3 regions of the Desulfosporosinus acidiphilus SJ4 genome follow, and region 3 is predicted to be linked to each of the others. Evidence: riboswitches for the same ligand, from Rfam matches in the RefSeq annotation. Region 3 holds a riboswitch; each other region holds the start of a gene.
The links. A riboswitch is a leader RNA that binds a small molecule or an ion and turns the genes downstream of it on or off. The one in region 3 is predicted to bind cyclic di-GMP.

Region 1: linked by a shared signal. The riboswitch ahead of DESACI_RS06105 (chemotaxis protein CheW) and the one ahead of DESACI_RS22320 (methyl-accepting chemotaxis protein) in region 3 are both predicted to bind cyclic di-GMP.
Region 2: linked by a shared signal. The riboswitch ahead of DESACI_RS23275 (Ig-like domain-containing protein) and the one ahead of DESACI_RS22320 (methyl-accepting chemotaxis protein) in region 3 are both predicted to bind cyclic di-GMP.

Annotation. Positions count from the first base shown of each region.
Region 1 covers NC_018068.1:1,348,436-1,355,450, reverse strand. Annotated here, with positions in the region: gene DESACI_RS06110 (methyl-accepting chemotaxis protein) at 70-1,212, opposite strand; gene DESACI_RS06105 (chemotaxis protein CheW) at 1,225-1,671, opposite strand; cyclic di-GMP riboswitch class I at 1,761-1,842, opposite strand; gene DESACI_RS22980 (TetR/AcrR family transcriptional regulator) at 2,010-2,792, shown strand; gene DESACI_RS06095 (hypothetical protein) at 3,390-3,845, shown strand; gene DESACI_RS23480 (aspartyl-phosphate phosphatase Spo0E family protein) at 4,424-4,582, opposite strand; gene DESACI_RS06085 (response regulator) at 4,972-5,367, shown strand; gene DESACI_RS06080 (GGDEF domain-containing protein) at 5,478-6,566, opposite strand; gene DESACI_RS06075 (aspartyl-phosphate phosphatase Spo0E family protein) at 6,755-6,940, opposite strand.
Region 2 covers NC_018068.1:4,496,868-4,503,882, reverse strand. Annotated here, with positions in the region: gene DESACI_RS20730 (YhgE/Pip domain-containing protein) at 1-1,119, shown strand, start outside; gene DESACI_RS20725 (TVP38/TMEM64 family protein) at 1,348-1,992, shown strand; gene DESACI_RS20720 (DUF5667 domain-containing protein) at 2,107-3,111, shown strand; gene DESACI_RS20715 (hypothetical protein) at 3,385-3,681, shown strand; tRNA gene DESACI_RS20710 (tRNA-Leu) at 3,761-3,843, shown strand; gene DESACI_RS25605 (hypothetical protein) at 4,340-4,468, shown strand; cyclic di-GMP riboswitch class I at 4,648-4,732, shown strand; gene DESACI_RS23275 (Ig-like domain-containing protein) at 4,835-6,439, shown strand; gene DESACI_RS20700 (Ig-like domain-containing protein) at 6,471-7,015, shown strand, end outside.
Region 3 covers NC_018068.1:4,885,099-4,892,113, forward strand. Annotated here, with positions in the region: gene DESACI_RS22320 (methyl-accepting chemotaxis protein) at 31-1,800, opposite strand; cyclic di-GMP riboswitch class I at 1,884-1,964, opposite strand; tRNA gene DESACI_RS22325 (tRNA-Lys) at 2,127-2,202, opposite strand; gene DESACI_RS22330 (adenylosuccinate synthase) at 2,278-3,561, opposite strand; gene purB (adenylosuccinate lyase) at 3,618-4,913, opposite strand; gene DESACI_RS22340 (NAD(P)/FAD-dependent oxidoreductase) at 5,066-6,481, opposite strand; gene dnaB (replicative DNA helicase) at 6,836-7,015, opposite strand, start outside.

The DNA of each region.
Region 1 (7,015 bases), 1.4 Mb from region 3:
TTTAGATAATTCACAAATGATTTCCATACCGATTATTTCCTATTGAAGATAATATCGACACAAATAATACTATAGAGTTTTAGCTATGGTATTTAGTTCTCCTGACATAGACGTTATTTCTTCGATACTCGCTGTAATCTCTTCCGAGGCAGCCGCTTGTCCTTGGCTAGCATCTAATGACCTATTGCTTTTCTCGCTAGCCTCTTCGACTTTCTGTTTGATTGTATCTGTTAGTTGCTTAATCTTTGGAACCGTACTTTTTGATTGTGCCGAAAGCTTCCTTATTTCTTCTGCCACTACTCCGAAACCCCGACCTGCATCACCTGCTCTTGCTGCTTCAATAGCAGCATTTAAACCCAACATCTTTGTTTCATCCGCAATTTCTTTTATAAAGTCGGATACTTCATTTATTTTTTCTGACACATTAATAATCTCTTTAATATCCGAGTTAAGATCTTCCTCATTTGAATGAATTTCCATAGCCGACGCCGATAGTTCTTCTATAGCAGCAGCAATACCAGTTAAACTGTTTTCGAGGTTCTCAGACATTTCACGTAATGTTCCAGCTGTTTTCTTTGGTGTAACAATCCCTATTGTGGCTACAATATCCCCATCCTCAACCAATGGATAATTGGCTACATTAAGCGGAACACCAACCCTTGAAGCATCAACGTCTTCGATTATTGGTTGTTTTGACTTAATAACTCGATAAGCTACATCTGCTTCGCTTAAATCCTTTCCAACTGTAATTGTCGGCATATCAAATTTCCGGGAAGGTTGAGTATAGGCAAACTTTGTTAGATCTGACATATATAAAAATGCTCCTTCATGGAACATTTCTGCTAAGATTGGAGCAAAATCGTTGAAAGCTGCTGCAACGGGATGGAGTTTAGGGAAAGCAATTGAAAAAGCCCCTACAGTATCGCCATTGTCATCAATTACTGGAATTGATACAATGGATACTCGTTTTCCGTAGACTGTTCGAGGAATATTTTGCGTTAATACCTTTTTTTCATGTATCGCTTGCATTGTAGTTGTATCGTCATTGAGCTTGTTTCCAACTGTAAAGATGTCCATTGCGAACGAATCAGATGCTTTTACCCATACAAAGGTGTCCTTCTCTACCAAGCCAAACACAACCCCACCGGGTATTAAATTAACCAAAAATTCAGCTAAAGTCTTACACGACTCAATACCTGCTAACGCTATCATAATTTTTTACCCCTATTCGTTGCTATTTGTTAGTACCTCTGTTTTAAATTTTAGGCCATCCAATAAAAGGATTAATCGGTCATCAATACGAGCTATTCCTTGAATACGATTACCGCCAAGACTCAATAACTCAGAACTAAGTTTTTCAATGGTTTCATCCTCTATTTTTATAACTTCTGAGACATCATCGACAATAATTCCTATCAATGAATTCTCTAAATCAAGGACGAGAAGACGGCTATCGGTACTTCTTTCTGTATGTGTAAACCCAAACCTCATTTTCAAATCGATGATTGGGACCACTTTACCTCTTAAATCGAATACACCTTCTACGTAGGAAGGCATATCAGGAATTATAGTGATCTGCTTAGGAATACGGATAATTTCTTGTGTGTGACCTATTTCAATGCCATATTCTTCTTCACCAAGTTTAAATACAACCAATTGTACAGAGCCCATCTTTATCACCTCCTTATAACTCTATTCCTTAATATAAAAGTCGCCAAACCAAAAAAGCTTGACAGCAAAAACATCACATAAACTATATTACAGGTAACTCAGCTATCTTCAATTCAATAGAAGACCCGTGGCTTTGCCTCCTGGTTTACACAAAGTTTGCCTTTGTCATTTTATTAGATGGCATTAAGCAATTATTGGGTTGAAATACCATTATTTTAAATTCTAACTAGCTCATTATCACTTGATATAGAACAGAGTATACTTTACACTTACGGTACTAAGTTGACTTTGAGTTGATTCTAGTACCAAAATAGTATATTGTCAATAAAAAGATAAATATGACGAATAAGAAAGAAGTGTTTCATATTAGTGCCGAAATACACGAAAGAATTTTAAAGATTGCGAAAGACATAATTGATACTGAAGGAATCAAATTCTTAACCATTTCAAGAATCGTAAGTAAATGTGAAATCAGCAGGAGAACATTTTATGAATCATTTACCTCTAAAGAAGATTTAATCAACGAACTTAAGGAAATCACCAATCGTTATGAATTTCCGTCCAATATCAGAAACGAACTAATTCTAAAGGCATTAGTTCTCTTCTCTCAAAATGGATATATAAATACCGATATGGAAACGATAGCTACATCTGTTGGTATCAAAAGAACCAGCATATATGCCTATTTCGAAAGTAAAGAAGATCTTCTTGAAAACTGCATTTTATATGAATTAGAAAAGAGAATGGCGTTTACAAAGGAGATTATCGAAAAATACAGCAACAACCCAATACATATTCTGAGAGAATACATCAGATACAATTGCAGGTATTCAAATAGCCCTACTTCTATATTAACTAGTCTAGCTAGAAGTTTTGCTCTGAATAATAAACGAATTGAAAAAGCTTATAACAACTTTATTGACTTCAGAATCAATAAAATTGTTGACCTCATAGAGGCCGGAATGAGCAAGGGGTTATTCAATAATAATCTTAACTCAATAAAAGCCGCCAAAGTCTATGTAACAATGTTCAATGGTTTAAGCCAAGGACCTTCTATTGACCTCATGTCTATTGAAGAACAATTATTTAAGATGTACTATACCTTTCTAATGAGTAGTTAAAATATAGATTACCAAATGCAACCAGTCTATTAGTTCCAATAGAAAACAAGGACACAAATTGTAATTTTTTACCTTACTTTTGTATTAATTTGTCCAACTATTAGAAATATTCATTTTCCAACATAATTTCGCATTTATCGGCATCACGAAGTAAGATTATTCACTCAGGTGCGTCCATATGTATTTCTACCCCGAGATTATGGCCAAGTCATTCTCTTGTTCGGCAAACGATTTTATCAAAGTCAGGTTCGACCAACATTTTGGGCCTAGCCCCTTATGCTTTTGTTTTCCTTCATTACTATCCTCTCCAAGAATGGATTTTTCAAAATTATAAGTTTTAAGGCACATAGAAAATGAACCACATGTTATGCATTCAAGCTTCTGTATATTAAAAAACAACTAATATTAATTGTAATTTAGAGATCATGGTAAAGACTTTCAATAAAATAGTATCCCAAAATATGGTAAATAATCATTAAATTCTATTAAGCGGCTTTTTTGAATTCTCACATTAGCTACATTAGGATTTGCATATAAAAATATAGATCGATGCACATTATATTAATCGATCGTGTTAAAAGGAGGTGATATTTCTAAATGCCAAAAGACAGATTTATTGCAGGAGGTATCGCGGGGCTTGTGGCAAGCGTTACCTGTGACATTGTGGGGATTATCTATAAATCATTAGGATGGACCGATAGAACTTTTAACGATTACGCGACAATTATACTTACGTATCAAGTTTATTCCAATGAAGGATTCTTTGGTCTAATCCTTTCAATAATTAGCCATGTAGCAGTATGTATGATCCTTGGGGTAATATTTGCTTACCTGATAAAGTTTACATCCAGTAATTATTTATATATCAAAGGATTAGGTTATAGTTTAGTAATTTGGTTATTACTTAACACATTTGGAACATTACTTAATCTTCCTCTATTTCGGAAAATGCCTTTGAACGTCGCATATGCAACACTATCTACAGCTCTAATATACGGGTTGATGGTTGCCTTGACTTTAAAGCTTATTGATAAAAAGATGCATTTACTATAGTACTGAAAGGAAACAACAACATATGCCTACATACTTTGTATATCCGATTTATACAATTGTTATATTTATACTTACCTATTCGATTGTTCCTAGACAGGAAATACGTTATCTAATACGTTTTGGCATTGTTTTTGGCACTATCCCCGATGCCGTGATGATTATCCTGTTTACAAAGATAATAGGCTTAGGTGGTTACATCAATTTTGGCCCTTTTGCTTTCAAAGGAATCCCTATCTTTCCTCTAATTGCTTGGGCCATATATTACGTTTTGTATTTATATTTATTACCTAGAGAAAAACCATGGATTGATATTTTTCCAATTACAGCAGCCTTTTTCAGTGTCCTCTTTTCAAACATCCTACAGAACCTTGGAATCTTTAAGTGGAACTGGGGAACTTTTATTGTCCCCTCAATTATTTATCTTTTTTGGCATATAACTGTTACGTGGATATACATTAAAACTCGTTCAAAAAGTTAAAAGCATATCTGCCCTTATGAAACTGCTTCATACTTTATTTCAGAAATGGACTATGCCCCCACCGAAAGTGAGAGCATGCTTTTATATAACTATTCTCAACTTAAGCAACATCTCTCATGCTATAGTATACATTTAATAATAAATCGAGCCTCTGGCTAAGTTGAACAACTTCAGGGTCTACAAGTGACTTAATTGACCCTAAAGTATTTAATTTTCCTCGTAAAATCTCAATAGAATTCAGTATTTCTACAGCACTCATTCATCGTCTCACTCCCAATGGTTGGTTTAGACATTATCTTAACGCAATTGATATTATATTCAGGGTAATGATTAGAATCAATGTATCCGACAATATCTGTCATCTTATTATATTCATGAAACGATAATAACATTTAATCGTTTTTGTGCTGAAAGTCATCCCATAAAACCTTTGATGCGAAAGATCCCTGTAAAACCCAAAACCGAATCTTTTACTCTCTCAAGAGAAAGGATTTCAGAATTTTATGAACAATATTCTTAATATTATGTATAATATGCCACTTATTCCCTAAATCATAATACTGATTAGAAAGAAACGACTCCAATAAGGACAATCTAAGAAATCTTTTGTCAAGAACATGATAAAAACGAAAGAGAGATGGATTCCTGTTGAAACAGAGTTCTTTGCTAGTGGTTGATGACAATATGGGAATTCGAATACTTTTAGAAGACCTCTTTTCCTCTAAAGGTTACAAAGTAGGCACAGCTGCTTCGGGACTCGAAGCCTTAGAATTGGCAAAAAAACTGTTACCCGATCTAATCATATTAGACCTCAGAATGCCGGGAATTAGCGGCATCGAGCTTCGGGCGAGACTACTTAGTTCCAATCCTAAGATGAAGGTCATCTTAATGTCTGCTTATGCAGACAAGCAAGAAATGGATGAATTAGCCCGTCATTACGAAATCGATTACATGTTGGATAAACCGTTTGATTTGGAACATTTAAACGGTGTTGTCGATGGCCTCATAGATGAGAAGAATACTGTTGGCATCGAGGCAAAATAAAACAACCAATGCGATTAATAATTATTATGCCGCCCTTGCCGGGCGGCTTTTGATTTGTGGTGGATCAATTTAAGTATTTTAAATGTTATGTTTACTTACCTAATTTTCGTTTAAAACTGTTCATAATTTGCCAAAACAACTTTGTTTCGTCCTGTTCTTTTTGCTTGATACAATGCAGAATCGGCTTGCTCTACTAGCATTTCTATATTCTTTACGGTATATGGATAGATTGCTACCCCTATTGAAATGGTAATGTTTATTGTTTTATTATCCAGAAGAGAAAACTTATGATCCTGGACTGCTTTTCGGATTCTTTCAGCCACTTCTAAAACTATATTCTGAGGACATTCAATTAGAATTACCGAAAATTCTTCACCGCCATTGCGCGATACAATGTCTGTAGAACTTGTAGAGCTGAGCAGTATTTTTCCTATATCTTCTAAAACCTTGTCTCCGTTTTGATGCCCGTATACATCATTAACCTTTTTAAAATAATCAATATCAAGAAATAGCATAGAAATTATGCTGTAGGTACTTAAATTATCAATTAACTTGTTGAATTCTTTATCAAATTGTCGAACGCTCAAAAGTCCGGTTCGATGGTCTCTGAATGATTCTTCTCTATATCTCTGATAGGTAAATCTTAACAAGTCAATATAGTGTAAATAGATATAGACAACAATAGAAACAATAATTGTGCTAATCCAATAAAAAATCACTGTTTGTATTAGTAATATTTTATTATTAATTGTGTGAATAAAAGTTAAGGTAGGGAATATAAGTGTGTAGATACTCATTACTACCCACTGCAGCCTTCTTCTAGTCATGTATTTTGCAGTCAATGCACAGCAAACAGTAATCGTGAGAATATTTAAAGCCGCTAAGAAAGAGTCCATTGTTTGGCCTTGAAATAATAATCGAAATAAACTCAAAATAATACCGGTTATCATCGCGGACAGAAAACCACAATATGTGGCAGATAGCATTACGGCTATATTTCTCAAATCCATAATAACACTTGGAGTAATTATAATGCTATAAAGCATCAGAATAATACCTAACAATGCCGAACACAAGCCAAAAAAAATCTGCAATTTATACGGAGAAAATGGAGTTATTTTCTTATTTATAAGAATTTGATTGCCAATACTGATTGTTGCAATTATTATAGCGATATTAATAATTAATTCCCTAATCATTCTTCAACCTCAATCTCATTTAACGCAATTTTAATATATATGATGAAAATTAGGGTAATTTATTTCTCATAATATTTATATTCCCCATAAAGCCTCGGGAAAAAGCTCGATAGAGGGAATAGCTTATAACTCCCAGATCAAATTTTAAGGAACTGAATGTTTTGGAATCACCACTAATATCCAATTATCTAAGCTTCAATCGCATCAATTTGCCATGATACCAAACAAAAGGAATAAAAGCAATTCAAAACCGTATCGAGTCTATGGCTTGCTAATACAACTTCAGGGTGCGTCAATGGTTTGTCTTTTGCAACCAAATGCAGTTCTTTCCTTAACTCTTCTATTAAAGTCAAATGTGTTTGTAATTCGACCAACTTAGACACTCCTATTCGTTCTTTTTAACAACTCTTATAGTCTATCAAATTCAATTCTTAGCTCAATAGATTCGA
Region 2 (7,015 bases), 390 kb from region 3:
GGACTCATGAATGATGAAGAGACTAAAATAACCGCTCTAAAGGGACTTTTAGATAACAGTTCCTCAAAGGAGGCCGTTAGTTCAGCGCTTGACCAAATTTCTGCCCTTAATCAAGAGATTGCTAATGATCTTGTCACCATAACTAATGACTTTTATTCGGCAGATTTAAAGGTATTTAATAATCTAGAGGATAATTTAACGAGCAGTTTAGATAATATCGATGCGGTACTAGAGTCCACAAAAGTGATTGTGCCTCAACTAAATGCCCTAGCTAACTATGGAATCGCCAGCAGCGAACTATCTGTACAAGAGGCTGATGATTTAAGCAATAAACTCTCAAATCTTCGGAATGAATTGAATCTCTTAAGCGGAAAGCTAAAGGATTTAAATGAAAATAACATCGATACCCTCATTAATCTCATGAAAATGAATCCGGGCAAGGTTGCAGATTTTCTCTCCTCACCCATCGACGTGAAGGAAATCGATATTTACAATATGGGGACGTTTGGAGTAGGCTTAACTCCTTTCTATACGGTTTTGGCGATTTGGGTAGGAGGTCTGTTGTCCTCTTCATTATTAAGTGTCGAACATACCCGTTTTGAGGATGCAGGTAAACGGTCTTTGACATTAATCCAAAAACATTTTGGCAAAATGATGTTATTCATTGTTGTTTCCATCATTCAAGCCGTAATTGTTACTCTAGGTGACAAGTATATCCTAGGAGTTAATCCCGCAAATATGCCGCTGATGATAGGCTTCGCTATACTTTCCGGAATTTGCTTTACCACGATCATTTTCACGTTGGTATCGATTTTTGGAAACGTCGGGAAGGCCATTGTTGTGGTAATGATGGTATTTCAAATCGCAGGTTCCGGTGGAATCTATCCAATTCAAACAAACCCCAGAATCTTTGGAACCCTGGAGCCTCTCTGGCCATTTACCTATGCTATTGGAGGATTTCGTGAAGCCATTGGAGGTCCGATCTGGGGTAACGTGATAAATTACGCCGCCGCTTTGTTGGGTTTTAGCGTCGTTTTCTTGTGTTTGGCAATTCTAAAGAAGCCGTTCCACAAAGTGACGGAATTTGTGGAACGAAAATTCAGAGAAACCGGACTATAGCTGTTCAGGAAAACCTTCCTCCTGGTTTCGTACTCTCCTCCATATATAATTGCCTAGAAACTTTTAAATACCTATTTGCTAATTAAGAGCTATCTTCAAGAAGATTAAGAAGTTATAACATGACTCGATTAAGGACAATACTAAATTGGTTACTATAACAAGGTGCGCAGATGGAGGGACTGGCAGATAGTTAATGGCGAGGGGATAAAAGGGAAGGACTGGTGATCAATGGGAGACCAACATAATCTTCGCAAATACGGATTGACCGCTCTTATTACGCTGGTTTTCATAATTTTAATTGCAGCTTTTTTTTACTATGACCGGCGGAATCAGATTTCTGATATTATTCAAGCTTGGGGCATCTGGGGAGTTGCTTTCGCGATTTTATTGATGACAGCAATTTGTATGACTCCGATTCCCTCTGAAGGACTTGTTGTCATGTTTTTGAAAATCTTCGGAGTGTATGAAGGGGTTTTTTTTGCCTGGATTGGTTCTACGTTAAGCTCTCTGGTTATCTTTATTCTAGTGCGCTTCTATGGCCAAACCTTATTGAAAAAGCTTATTTCCCCGGAACGGTTCAAAACGGTCGACAACTGGGTTGAAGGCAAAGGGTCGTTCGGTTTATTGGTGGCTCGGCTTCTTCCTATACCAGCCTTTGCGGTGAATTATATAGCGGGAGCTATGCCCTCAATGAAGCTCTGGACCTATCTCTGGACTGCTGCGGTTTCTATGATTCCCTATTACGTAGGGACTGCTCTTGTTTTCACAGGTATTGCACGAGCGACTTGGCTTTGGCTTGTATTAGGTATATGCGCTCTAGTTTTATTCTGGGGAACGGGATATTTTCTAAACAAGAGGAAAGCTGCAATTTAAGAAGGTGTCCCATTTTTCGACAAAATAATTAATCGAGCCCCCTTAAAATTTTCCTTTGCTGCGTAAGTAATAATAGTACGTACTAAAGACAAAGAAAAGGGGAATTATAACAACATGATTAACAAACAGCAGCATATGAAAAAGAAAATGGTTTTCGCTTTGACGTTAGCATTATTAACTCTTCCTGTGGGTTCAAGCCTAACACTTGCAGATACCGTTTCTTCTTCGTCTGCAACGACAGGAACTACAACGGTCGCACCTCCTTTGAATCCGACTGTACCCACAACCGTATCTCCTGCGACTTCAGATTCTACAACATCTTCTTCCATCACGATCCCGCCCGTTGTTGACAGCAATGGCAACACCGTTGCACCTGAAAACTGGTTTACAGATCTCATAGGTAAAATTCAGCTCCTATTAACTTTTAATCCAATCAATAAGGCTTCAATTGAAGAACACCATGCTTTGGCAAAATTGGCTGAAGCTAATAAACTACTGCAGCAAGGAAAGCCGGATGCCGCTGAAGCCTCTTTGTCTCAATATACGGATAAAATTACACAAGCCCAGAATTTTATTAATCAAGTTAAAGATCCAAATTCTCAGGAAGCTAAAACTCTGGCAATAGCCTTATCTAACGTGAATACTAACAATATTAAGGTGTTAAGCGGTTTATTAGATAAGCTTCCTCCTCAAGCGGCCCAGAGGCTGGCTCTAAATATTGTAAGTTCTATGGAAAAGGCTGTTTCAAAAGCATCTTCTGCATCTAATACAACTACCACTGCACCTGCTGCTGCATCAACGTCTCAAACAACTGCTGACCCTGCTGCCGTGAATTCTAATACTACAAGTACTTCAGCGGTTACAAGCAATACCAAGGCTTTAGAAAAGCAAGCCGATACAGCTTTAGAAAACTTTAAGAAATCCCTGAAACAAAAGAAAACGCTACCTCGGGATGATCAAGACCAGGATGAGGATAATCATGGGACTCAACAAGTTCAGATTGCTCCGCAAGCTTCAGTAACCCGAGGAACCATGATGACGATAAAAGGTTCGGCAAATTCAGAGCATCGCGATGAGGCAAAGGGTAAGAACGGAAAAGAAAACCATCGGGACGATTAATCAACCACAGAGAAAGTTCCCTGAATTAGGTTGGCTCTGAGAAATTGTTCCCAAGCAATTGTCCATAAATCTCCCACACCACACTGAGGGTGCGGGAGATTTGTCGTACTATTAGAAAGTATAACCTTCGGTTGTATACTGCAAGAAGCATTAATTCGTGCGAAGACAGTGTCTTCGAGCGCCAGCTAAGTTTTCTTTACGGAATGGTTCTCGGACTTGGATAAACCATGGTATACTGGTGTCCAAGACTTAGACCTTTAAGGAGGAACACCTTTGAGCAGAGCTAAACCAAATCAGAATGACCTGCGTCGTTCCATTGGATATAATATGATCACCTTTATGAGTGTTTTCATTTTTTTGCCGATCATTTGGTTTATTCATCTGTTTTCCAACGATCCGGGTTTATATTGGCGTTGGGGCATAAGCTCGGCAGTCCTTGTCCTAATCAATGTCGTCTTCTACTATTGGGAATATCCAAAGGATTGGCTGAAGAATTTGTTCGCTCTCATTGGAATTGATCTGATCATATTGCTTTTAGAGTATTTTTGGCTGCTGCAGAGCATGGGGTAAACATAGGGGCGGATACTTAGTACTTGCCTTCCCGTGAGATTTATGATATGATACCATTCGTTATATGATTATATGACATGCGGGAGTGGCGGAACTGGCAGACGCACTGGATTTAGGTTCCAGCGGGCAACCGTGCAGGTTCAAGTCCTGTCTCCCGCACCATAATTTGTCTGTAAACCCGCATTTCATGCGGGTTTAACTTTTTTTAGAGGCTTTTTAAGCCTCATTTTTGACCAAATACATAAAAAGAAGGCATGATCAAGTTCGTTCAGGTAGTTGGTCATATTTTCATCAATTCGCTGGAGCTTCTTAGTTAAGATTTTTTTTGTTATACATTTTCTTTCGCCCATAAACCGCCCGGAATTTCGAACCATCGACGGCAATCAGCTCGCGTTCGTAGAGTTTCAGGTCGATATATACTTTGACAAACGCCTTAAAGACATATTTAATAGCCTTTGCATTATTTTTGCGAAAGTAAGGCTTATGGCACAAGGGTTTGTGGGATTTTAAATTAGAATTTGAAAGGGATTTATGGGCAAATCTAGCGAAGTTGGTTTTAGTAATCCAGCGGAGTACTGAATGAGATTTCGTTAATTTAAAAAAATAGTATCCTTCTTTTAACCGTTTGGATTTAGACGGGCTAAAAGGAGGATTTTTTGTGTCTATACGAATCAAAAACTTAATAAGGATTTTTGATGGGAAGATGTCTAATATTTTCTTAGCCATGAAGAAAGCACTGAGGCGCAAAAAAGCAACAATTAATGGTGTGGTTAATTTCGCTAATTAGTCAGGTAACTGCAACATTGATTTCAAGATTAATTTATGTTAGATCAACCATCGAAACTCCTAATTTGCAGAAATTAGCTATTCCCCTATTGATTATTCTTTGTAACTTGTTAATGCTCTAAATTTCGACAGAATATTCAATTTGCAGATGTTACAATAAGGCAGATAAGGATTTTAGACTAGCAGCAAAGGCAAACTTGGCGAAGGCCAAGGACGCAAAGCTATGGGTCTTCCAGTCATTGCTGATGATTGCCAAGCTACCGAACAGTAAGGAAATTGGCCGCTATTGTTTAAATAGTGACTATTTATATTAAGAGAAGGTGAGGAGAATATATTGAGAAAATTACTACTTGGGTTAATAGTATTATTGAGTATATTCGCATTTCCAGGTGTGACATTGGCAGATACAATGCAAACAGCGGCAAATTTGACTGACCTTCAAAGCTTAATCTATCAGGATATGGTAGACAGAGAGACTCCTTTTGAAATTAAGTATACGGGAGATGTCCAAACATTAGAAAACGGGAACCTAATGTCTACGATGAATAAAGCGTCTACTCAAGATGATTATCTTGCTCTTTCTTTCTCAGATATACAATATAACGCAAATGTCATAAGTAAATATGATACTGTTTTAACCTTCACGGTAAGCTACATTACGACAAAGGCTGAGGAGGACTTTGTTACTAGTCAAGCACAATCCATAGTATCAAGCATTATTACTCCTGGCATGACTCCTGACGAAAAGGAAAAAGCGATTCACGATTACATAACGAGTCACGTATCTTATGATTACAGTCTTCAATATCATAGCGCATATGATGCTTTAACATATGGGAGAGCTGTATGTCAAGGATATGCTATGTTAATGGAAAAAATGCTGAATGACGCAGGAATTAAAACGATAATAATTAAGGGCTATCTCAATGGTAATCAGCCGGAGGATTTTCATGCCTGGAATATGGTTCAACTTAATGGATTTTGGTATCAAGTTGATGCGACAAATGACGGTGTCCTAAATAATTTGTTTTACAATGTTACTGACATATTTTTGTCACAACATGGTTTTACTTGGGATAAAACAAAATTTCCACAAGCAGCAACTCTATATTCATCATCAGGTTCAGTCATTGGCATAGCTCTCAGCAAAACAATGGATACAATTGCAGTTGGAAGCAACGATACTTTAGTTACAACCATTACCCCCAGTAATGCGACCAATCAAGCCGTTACGTGGAAATCAAGTAATCCTTCGGTGGCAACGGTTGACCAGAACGGTAAGGTTTTAGCGATTAATGGTGGAACGGCAACAATTACTGTTACAACTCAAGACGGTAATAAATCTGCCTCTTGTCACGTTACTGTCCCTAATTCTGCGACAAACATAGCCTTGAGTCCTGCAAGCACAACCATCGATGTAGGATTTACAAAATCGTTAAGCGTTGTGTTTAGGCCGAGTGCTACAACGGACAAAAAAGTTACGTGGTCATCAGATAACACTTCTGTGGCTGCTGTAGATACTAACGGTAATGTAAAAGGCATTGCAGATGGTAGTGCTAATATTACTGCAAAAAGTGATGACGGAGGATTTGTCGCAACGTGTGCAGTAACGGTTCAAACGGGCGTTACGAAAATAGTCCTTAGTAAGACGACAGACACCATCAATGTTGGAAACAACGATACTTTGGTTGCCGCTATTACTCCCAGTAATGCGACCAGTCAAGCCGTTACCTGGAAATCAAGTAATCCTTCGGTGGCAACGGTTGACCAGAACGGTAAGGTTGTTGCTGTTAAGACGGGAACAACAGTAATTTCAGTTGCGGCTCAAGACGGCAATAAAGTTGCCTCTTGTCAAGTAACTGTTCCCAACTTAGCGTCAAGCATTGCCTTGAATCTCACAAGTACAACCATCGATGTAGGATTTACACAATCGTTAAAACGTTGTATTTACACCAAGCAATACGACGGATAAAAAGGTTACATGGTCATCGGATAATACTTCAGTGGCAACAGTAGACGCTTATGGACGGGTAAAAGGAATTGCTTTGGGTAGTGCCAATATTACTGCAAAGAGTGATGACGGAGGACTTTCCGCAACGTGTGCAATAACGGTTCAAACGGGCGTTACGAAAATAGTCCTTAGTAAGACGGCAGACACCATCAATGTTGGAAACAACGATACTTTGGTTGCCACCATTACTCCCAGTAATGCGACCAATCAAGCCGTTACCTGGAAATCAAGTAATCCTTCGGTGGCAACGGTTGACCAGAACGGTAAGGTTGTTGCTGTTAAGACGGGAACAACAGTAATTTCAGTTGCGACTCAAGACGGCAATAAAGTTGCCTCTTGTCAAGTAACTGTTCCCAACTTAGCGTCAAGCATTGCCTTGAATCTCACAAGTACAACCATCGATGTAGGATTTACACAATCGTTAAACGTTGTATTTACACCAAGCAATACGACGGATAAAAAGGTTACATGGTCATCGGATAATACTTCAGTGGCAACAGTAGACGCTTATGGACGGGTAAAAGGAATTGCTTTGGG
Region 3 (7,015 bases):
TACTTTGATCACAGACCTCACCTTTATTGATTAGACATTAAATTTCTTCAGCGCAGCTTGCAGTTCTTCTGCCATAGTAGACAGGAACTTACTGGAAGAAGCAATTTCCTGAACAGAAGCAGTTTGTTCCTCTGTAGCCGCAGAAACAGTCTGAGTTTGATCGGTAATAATGCGACTCGTATCAAAGACTTCGGAGACTGAGGCAACAATCCGTTCATTGCCCAAGGCCATTTGTTGAATCTCCCCTGAAATTTCTCCAACTTGAGTTGTTACATCCTCAATTAAAGTCGAAATTTCTTTGAATGCTTGACCAGCTGTTTCAGCGACCTCAGTACCCAATTTTACCTGATGAGTTCCTTCGTTGATTGACAAAACAGCCTTTTGCGTATCTTGTTGGATTTCATGAATTAATGCAGCAATTTGTTGCGAAGCTTCCTGGGATTGTTCGGCTAATTTACGCACTTCGTCAGCGACAACAGCAAATCCTTTACCTTGCTCACCGGCTCGAGCTGCCTCAATTGCAGCATTTAAGGCAAGCAAATTTGTTTGCGCAGCTATCCCCGAAATCGTATCAACAATTTGTCCGATTTCCTTGGAACGCTCACCTAAGGTCATAACGACTTCTGCCGAACCGGTTACGGTCTGGTCAATCGTCGCCATTTGTTGAATTGTCTTGTCAATTGCAGCACTTCCTTCTGAAGCTGAAAGGGCTGTTTTCTCCGAAGATCTTACAACCACCTTAGCATTTTCAACCATTTGCTGAATTCCGGCTGACATCTGTTCAACAATAGCTGACGATTCATTCATCGCATTCAGCTGCTTTTCAGCTCCTTGCGAGACTTCCATAATGGCTGCTGCAACTTGACTGGAAGCTTGTGCGGATTGTTCTGCGCCGGCGCTAAGTTGCTGCGATGATGCTGCCACTTGGGCAGCAGAGGAAGATACTTGTTTTACCAGTTGGTTCAAGTTATCTACCATAGTGTTAAAAGCTCTGCCAAGCTTTCCCAATTCGTCTTTTGCGCTGGTATCAAACTTTTTAATATTAAGGTTTCCTTTTGCAATTTCTTCGGCTGTCTCTGCCACGTCGTTTATCTGTTTTGAAATCTTATTGCTCAGAACTGTGCCCAATACTAAGGCGACTCCGAAAGCTAAAATCATTGAAACAATGGTCGAAATGACACTTACTTGCCCTGCTTTAACGACCTCTTGTTGCTTAACTGCCACAAGCTTGTCCATATCATCAACCCAGTTGCCTGTCCCAATTACCCAGTTATAAGGTTTAAATAACAGGGTGTAGCCTCGCTTCGGGAGAGGCTGCGTTTGATTCGGCTTGGCAAAAGTATAATCAGTATACCCGCCATCCGGTTTTGACCCATTGGCAATCATTTCTTTGATAAAATATTTACCCTGAGTGTCCTGTGCGTTAAGACGGGATTTGCCCTCGGACTCGACTCTTCCGAGAAGAACTACATTTATTCCTTCAGTCGTATCGATCCAGAAATAATTACCATTGTCAAACCGAAGTTGCCTAACTAAATCGGCTGCCGTAGTTTTGGCTTGTTCCGGTGTTAATTCTCCTTTTTGTTGCTTATTATACTCTTCCTGAACCAGGCTATAGGCCGTTTGCACCTCCAGCTTAATCTGCCTGTCAAATTGTTCGTACAAAGTCGTACGATATTGAGCTATATTGCTTTGTTCCGTCGTAATGACGCTATAAATATTATAGCCGCCAAGGATGAGCCCCATAATTAATGTAGTAACTAACAAGAGTAGGAGAATACGATATTTGATTTTTGTCAACCTCAACATCCTTCCTTTAAGTTCATAGATTGATTCAATAAAAAACAAAATCGCCATTCGATAGGAATGGCGACTAAGTCCTCTTTAGTAACTCGGCCATCATCCTTATTTGGAGACCCGTAGCTTTGCGTCCCTAGCTCACGCTAGGTTTGCTCTTTTCAAGTGTCCTTTGCTTCATATGAATTTAAATCAATGCAATACCTATATGGTGAAGTCATCCAAAGCATCACAAAGATTGTCTGAACTTGGAAGACCAGACTGATGACCATCTATCAAATATCCCTGTATTCTCACTCAAAAACTCTTATGAGTTACGACAGAAACAATGGTGAGCCATCCGCGACTCGAACGCGGGACACCCTGATTAAAAGTCAGGTGCTCTACCGACTGAGCTAATGGCTCAAAAAGACCTATGTTTCGTATAAAATGTTACAGGAAAGTTCTAAATGTGTCAAGATTCTTTTCTTTATTACATATTTAGAAGATTGTACCACGCACAATAGTTTGTTCCCGCCCGGGCCCTACGGCTATTAAGGTTGCATTAACACCCGTCAGCTTTTCGATCCGCTTAATATAATTTTGAGCAGCCTCTGGCAATTCTTCAAAGCGTCGAACTTTGGTTAAATCCTCCTGCCAACCAGGCAGCTCCTCATAAACCGGCTGACAGTTCTCAAATATCTTTTGGCTTTGGGGAAACTCATAAATTACTTCGTTATTAACCCGATAGCCAACACAAATCTTTAAGGTCTTAAGTCCCGTAAGGACATCGAGTTTTGTAACAGCAAAATCTGAAATTCCGCTGACACGTGCCGCATAGCGTGCAATCAACGCATCGAACCAGCCACAGCGGCGAGGGCGGCCTGTTGTGGTGCCAAATTCATGGCCATTTGCCCGCATTTCTTCTCCTATCTCATCTAAAAGTTCCGTAGGAAAAGGTCCTTCTCCCACGCGAGTTGTATAAGCTTTAATGACACCAACGACTCGATCAATGCGTGTCGGCCCAACGCCTGCCCCGATACATGCTCCCCCGGCGATAGGATTAGAGGAGGTAACGTAGGGATAGGTTCCATGATCTATGTCTAACAAGGTACCCTGAGCACCTTCAAATAGTACTTTTTCCCCGGTTCGCAGGCAATCGTCAATGGCTAAAGAGCTGTCAGTAACCATGGGACGGATTTTTTCAGCATAACCTAAGTAAGTTTGGTAGATATCTTCAAATTTCATGGGTTCTTTGCCGTAAACTTTAACTAAAAGGTTATTTTTTTCTTCTAAATTACGGTGCAGTTTCTCAGCAAATTCTTCATTATCGAGGAGATCGATAACCCGGATACCAACCCGCGAGGCCTTATCCATGTAAGCCGGGCCGATACCGCGTTTTGTCGTTCCGATTTTATTATTTCCCCGGCCCTCTTCTTCGAGACCGTCCAGGACCAGGTGATAAGGCATAATCACGTGAGCATTGCTGCTGATTAGAAGTTTACCGGTTTTGATACCCCGTTCTTCTAAATAATTTAATTCTTCCAACAAAACCTTGGGATCAATAACTACACCATTGCCAATAACACATGTCTTATCTTCATAAAGTATCCCTGAGGGAATTAAGTGTAGTTTGAACTCTTCGCCATTGGTTACAACGGTATGCCCGGCATTATTACCTCCCTGATAGCGAACAACCATATTTGCCTTTTCAGCTAAGAAATCCGTAATCTTTCCTTTTCCTTCGTCTCCCCATTGCGAACCAATTAATACAACACCAGCCATAAATAATTCCTCCCGTCTTTCAATCAAATAACATATTATCCCAGATCATAATTATTTTACTCTAAACCCATACGTTTAAAAATATCATCGACATGTTGGAGATGATAACTCAAGTCAAAGAGTCCCTGAAGTTTGTTTTTGCTCAAATAATTGGCAATCCTTTTATCTTCAGAAACAACCTCGATGAAATCTTTTCCCTGATCCCAGGCTTGAAAAGCATCCTGTTGAACCCAGGCGTATGCTTCTTCCCGCATACACCCTTGTTCTACCAACGCCAGGAGAACTCGCTGAGATGACGTTAGACCATAAGTCTTTTGTAAATTTCGTTTCATTTGCTCTCCGCGAATCTTCAGTCCCGAAATAATTCGAGTCATCTGCCTAAGCATATGATCAAGGAGCAGACAGCTGTCCGGCAAAATAACCCGTTCAACGGAACTGTGAGTCATATCTCTTTCATGCCAAAGTGCCATATTTTCCATGGCCGCTAAAGCATTACCTCTTATAAGTCTTGCCATCCCGCTTACCTGTTCACAAACAATGGGATTCCGCTTATGCGGCATTGCCGAAGAGCCTTTTTGCCCTTCAGCAAAGGGTTCCTCCACTTCAAGGATATCTGTGCGCTGCAAATTGCGAATTTCCGTAGCAATCTTTTCTAAGGAACCGGCAATTAAAGCGAGAGTGGTCATAAAATGAGCATGCCGGTCTCGCTGTAAAATCTGATTACTCACTAAAGCTCTTGTCAACCCTAAGTACTTACATACAGCTTCTTCCACCTCTGGAGATACATTAGCATAGGTTCCAACCGCACCAGATATTTTTCCTGCACTTACTGATAAAATTGCCTGATCCAGACGTTCCTCCTGACGATCCAGTTCGGCGATCCATAAAGCTAATTTTAGGCCAAAAGTCAAGGGTTCTGCGTGAATACCATGTGTCCGTCCCACCATGACGGTATATTTGCTTTCTAAAGATCTTTTGGCTAAAGCTTCCCTTAAATCACGAAGATCTTTCTTCAGCAACAGTCCGGAATCTCTCAGAACAAGGCTTAAGGCCGTATCTTTTACGTCAGACGAGGTTAAACCTAAATGCAAGTATTTGCCCGCTTCTCCGATCTCCTCGACAACCGCCTGCAAAAAGGCGATCAGATCATGCCTGACGATGGCTTCGATTTCTAGAATTCGTTTCGGATTAACTTTCGCTGAACGTCTGATTGCCTCCATAGCTTCAAGAGGAATTTCTCCCCGCTTTGTCATTACTTCGGCAACTGCAAGTTCAACCTCTAACCAACGCTCGTATTCATAGCCGTCTTTCCATAGCTTTCCCATTTCGGGGTGTGTGTATCGTTCCAGCAACAACATTCGCCCCCTTTTGATATCTTCTCTATAATGACCGCTAAATATTGCTTAAAAGCTTTAAAATTAGTCAACGCTTATCATATCAATACAGATTACTCAGTGAAACTACAGATGAGTTAACCCCATCTGTAGTCAAAATAACGTCTTATTTATGATTCTTTAGATACAATGTCTCTCCCCACGACAATCCCTGTTGCAGAGGCCTGCATCAATCCGCGTGTAATCCCAGCCCCGTCTCCAATAGTATAAAGATTAGGAATAGCTGTTTCAAAATTGTTCTTAACTTTAACCTTTGAAGAATAGAATTTTACCTCAACTCCATAAAGCAACGTATTTTTCGAATACATCCCCGGAGCAATCTTATCGAATGCCCTGAGAGTTTCAGTTAAAGACGTCAAATACCTTGCAGGCAGAACATAACTGAGATCCCCTGGCACCGCTGATAAAAGTGTCGGGATCGTTGTCGACTTGCGAAGACGACTGTCTGTTGTTCTTCTCCCTTGAATAAGATCGCCTAACCGTTGAACCATAACTCCTCCGCCGGTCAGCATATTAGCTAATCTAGCGATGTATCGTCCGTACTCAATGGGTTGATTAAAGGGTTCCGTAAAATGAGTGGAAACCAACAAAGCAAAATTCGTGTTTTTCGTCTTTTTAGCAGCGTCGGCATAACTATGACCATTCACAACTGCGATTCCGCCGTCATAATGTTCTTCAGAAACAACTCCTCCGGGATTGACACAGAAACTCCTGGTTTTAAGGTCAAACGTATCTGAATAATAAACGAGCTTTGCTTCATATAACTCTTTTGTCAAATGATCCATAACCGAGTTCGGAACTTCTACGCGAACTCCGATATCGATCTCGTTATTTTCAGTGACTACTCCTAAACGGACAGTTTGAGCAGTAAGCCAGTTAGCCCCCCCTCGTCCGGGTGCAGCAACAACATAGCGTGCTGATACTTCATCAAGCTCAGATTTATCACGGCGTTGAATGACCGCCCCTTGGACACCTGAGGGATCTGCCAGAATATCTTTGACTTCAGCAAGTTCCCAGAATTCAGTATTTGTCTCGGTCATTAAATGATGATACATGCCTTTCAAAACCTCATAGGCCAACTCAGTTCCTAAATGCCGTACGGGGCAATGAATTAATTGAATATTATGCCGGGATGCATCATATTGGATTTCCTCGACCCGGCGAGTATCCAGACCATAGACCCTTTCCTGAGCTCCAAATTGACGGTATATAGAGTCCGCATAGTCAATCAGTGATTGTGCTTGATCTTCCCTCATGTATTCCGTCAGACGACCGCCCACGGCGGGACTTAAGGATAATTTTCCGTCACTGAAAGCTCCTGCCCCAGACCAGCCCCTGGTGATGGAACAAGGATTGCACCCAGCACAAACTCCGGTAGTTCTAGCAGGACACTTTCTTTTTTCTATGGTACGCCCGCTGTCTACAATCAGAATTTTCAGGTTTTTATTGTGCTTAGACAGCTCTAACGCTGTAAATATACCGGCTGGCCCTGCTCCGATAATTAAGATATCAACTTCATGTTTCAAGGTATCCCCTCCGAGAGAGATTTATATTCGCGCCGAGAAGGAACTTTTCATCGCAAACACTCTCATCTTAACAATCATCCCTGCTATTGTCAATGCAATTACCGAACATTCATTAAGAATACATGAATAATATTCGATAGATAATTACATAAATATCCATATGCTTAAGCCTTACTCTGCAGCCAATACACACTGCGATTGGTAAAGAACGTATAAAACCGACCCTGAGAAAACTGCCCCGAATACTAAAGACCTCAAAGGAAGGCAGCTTCACCCTCAAGAATAAACTTATTGCCTGGGGCGTCAATAGTACAAAAAAACCTTCTGTCCGGAAAAGTGAACAGAAGGAACTTATTATTGCACTTGGTGTTGACGATCAAGATTTACGAATTTAGTAAATTCTTTCAAGAAACCCAATTCTACGGTCCCCACAGGACCATTACGATGCTTAGCTATGATTAACTCTGCAATACCCTTTTTTTCTGATTCCTGATTATAATATTCGTCCCTATAAATGAAAGATATAACATCGGC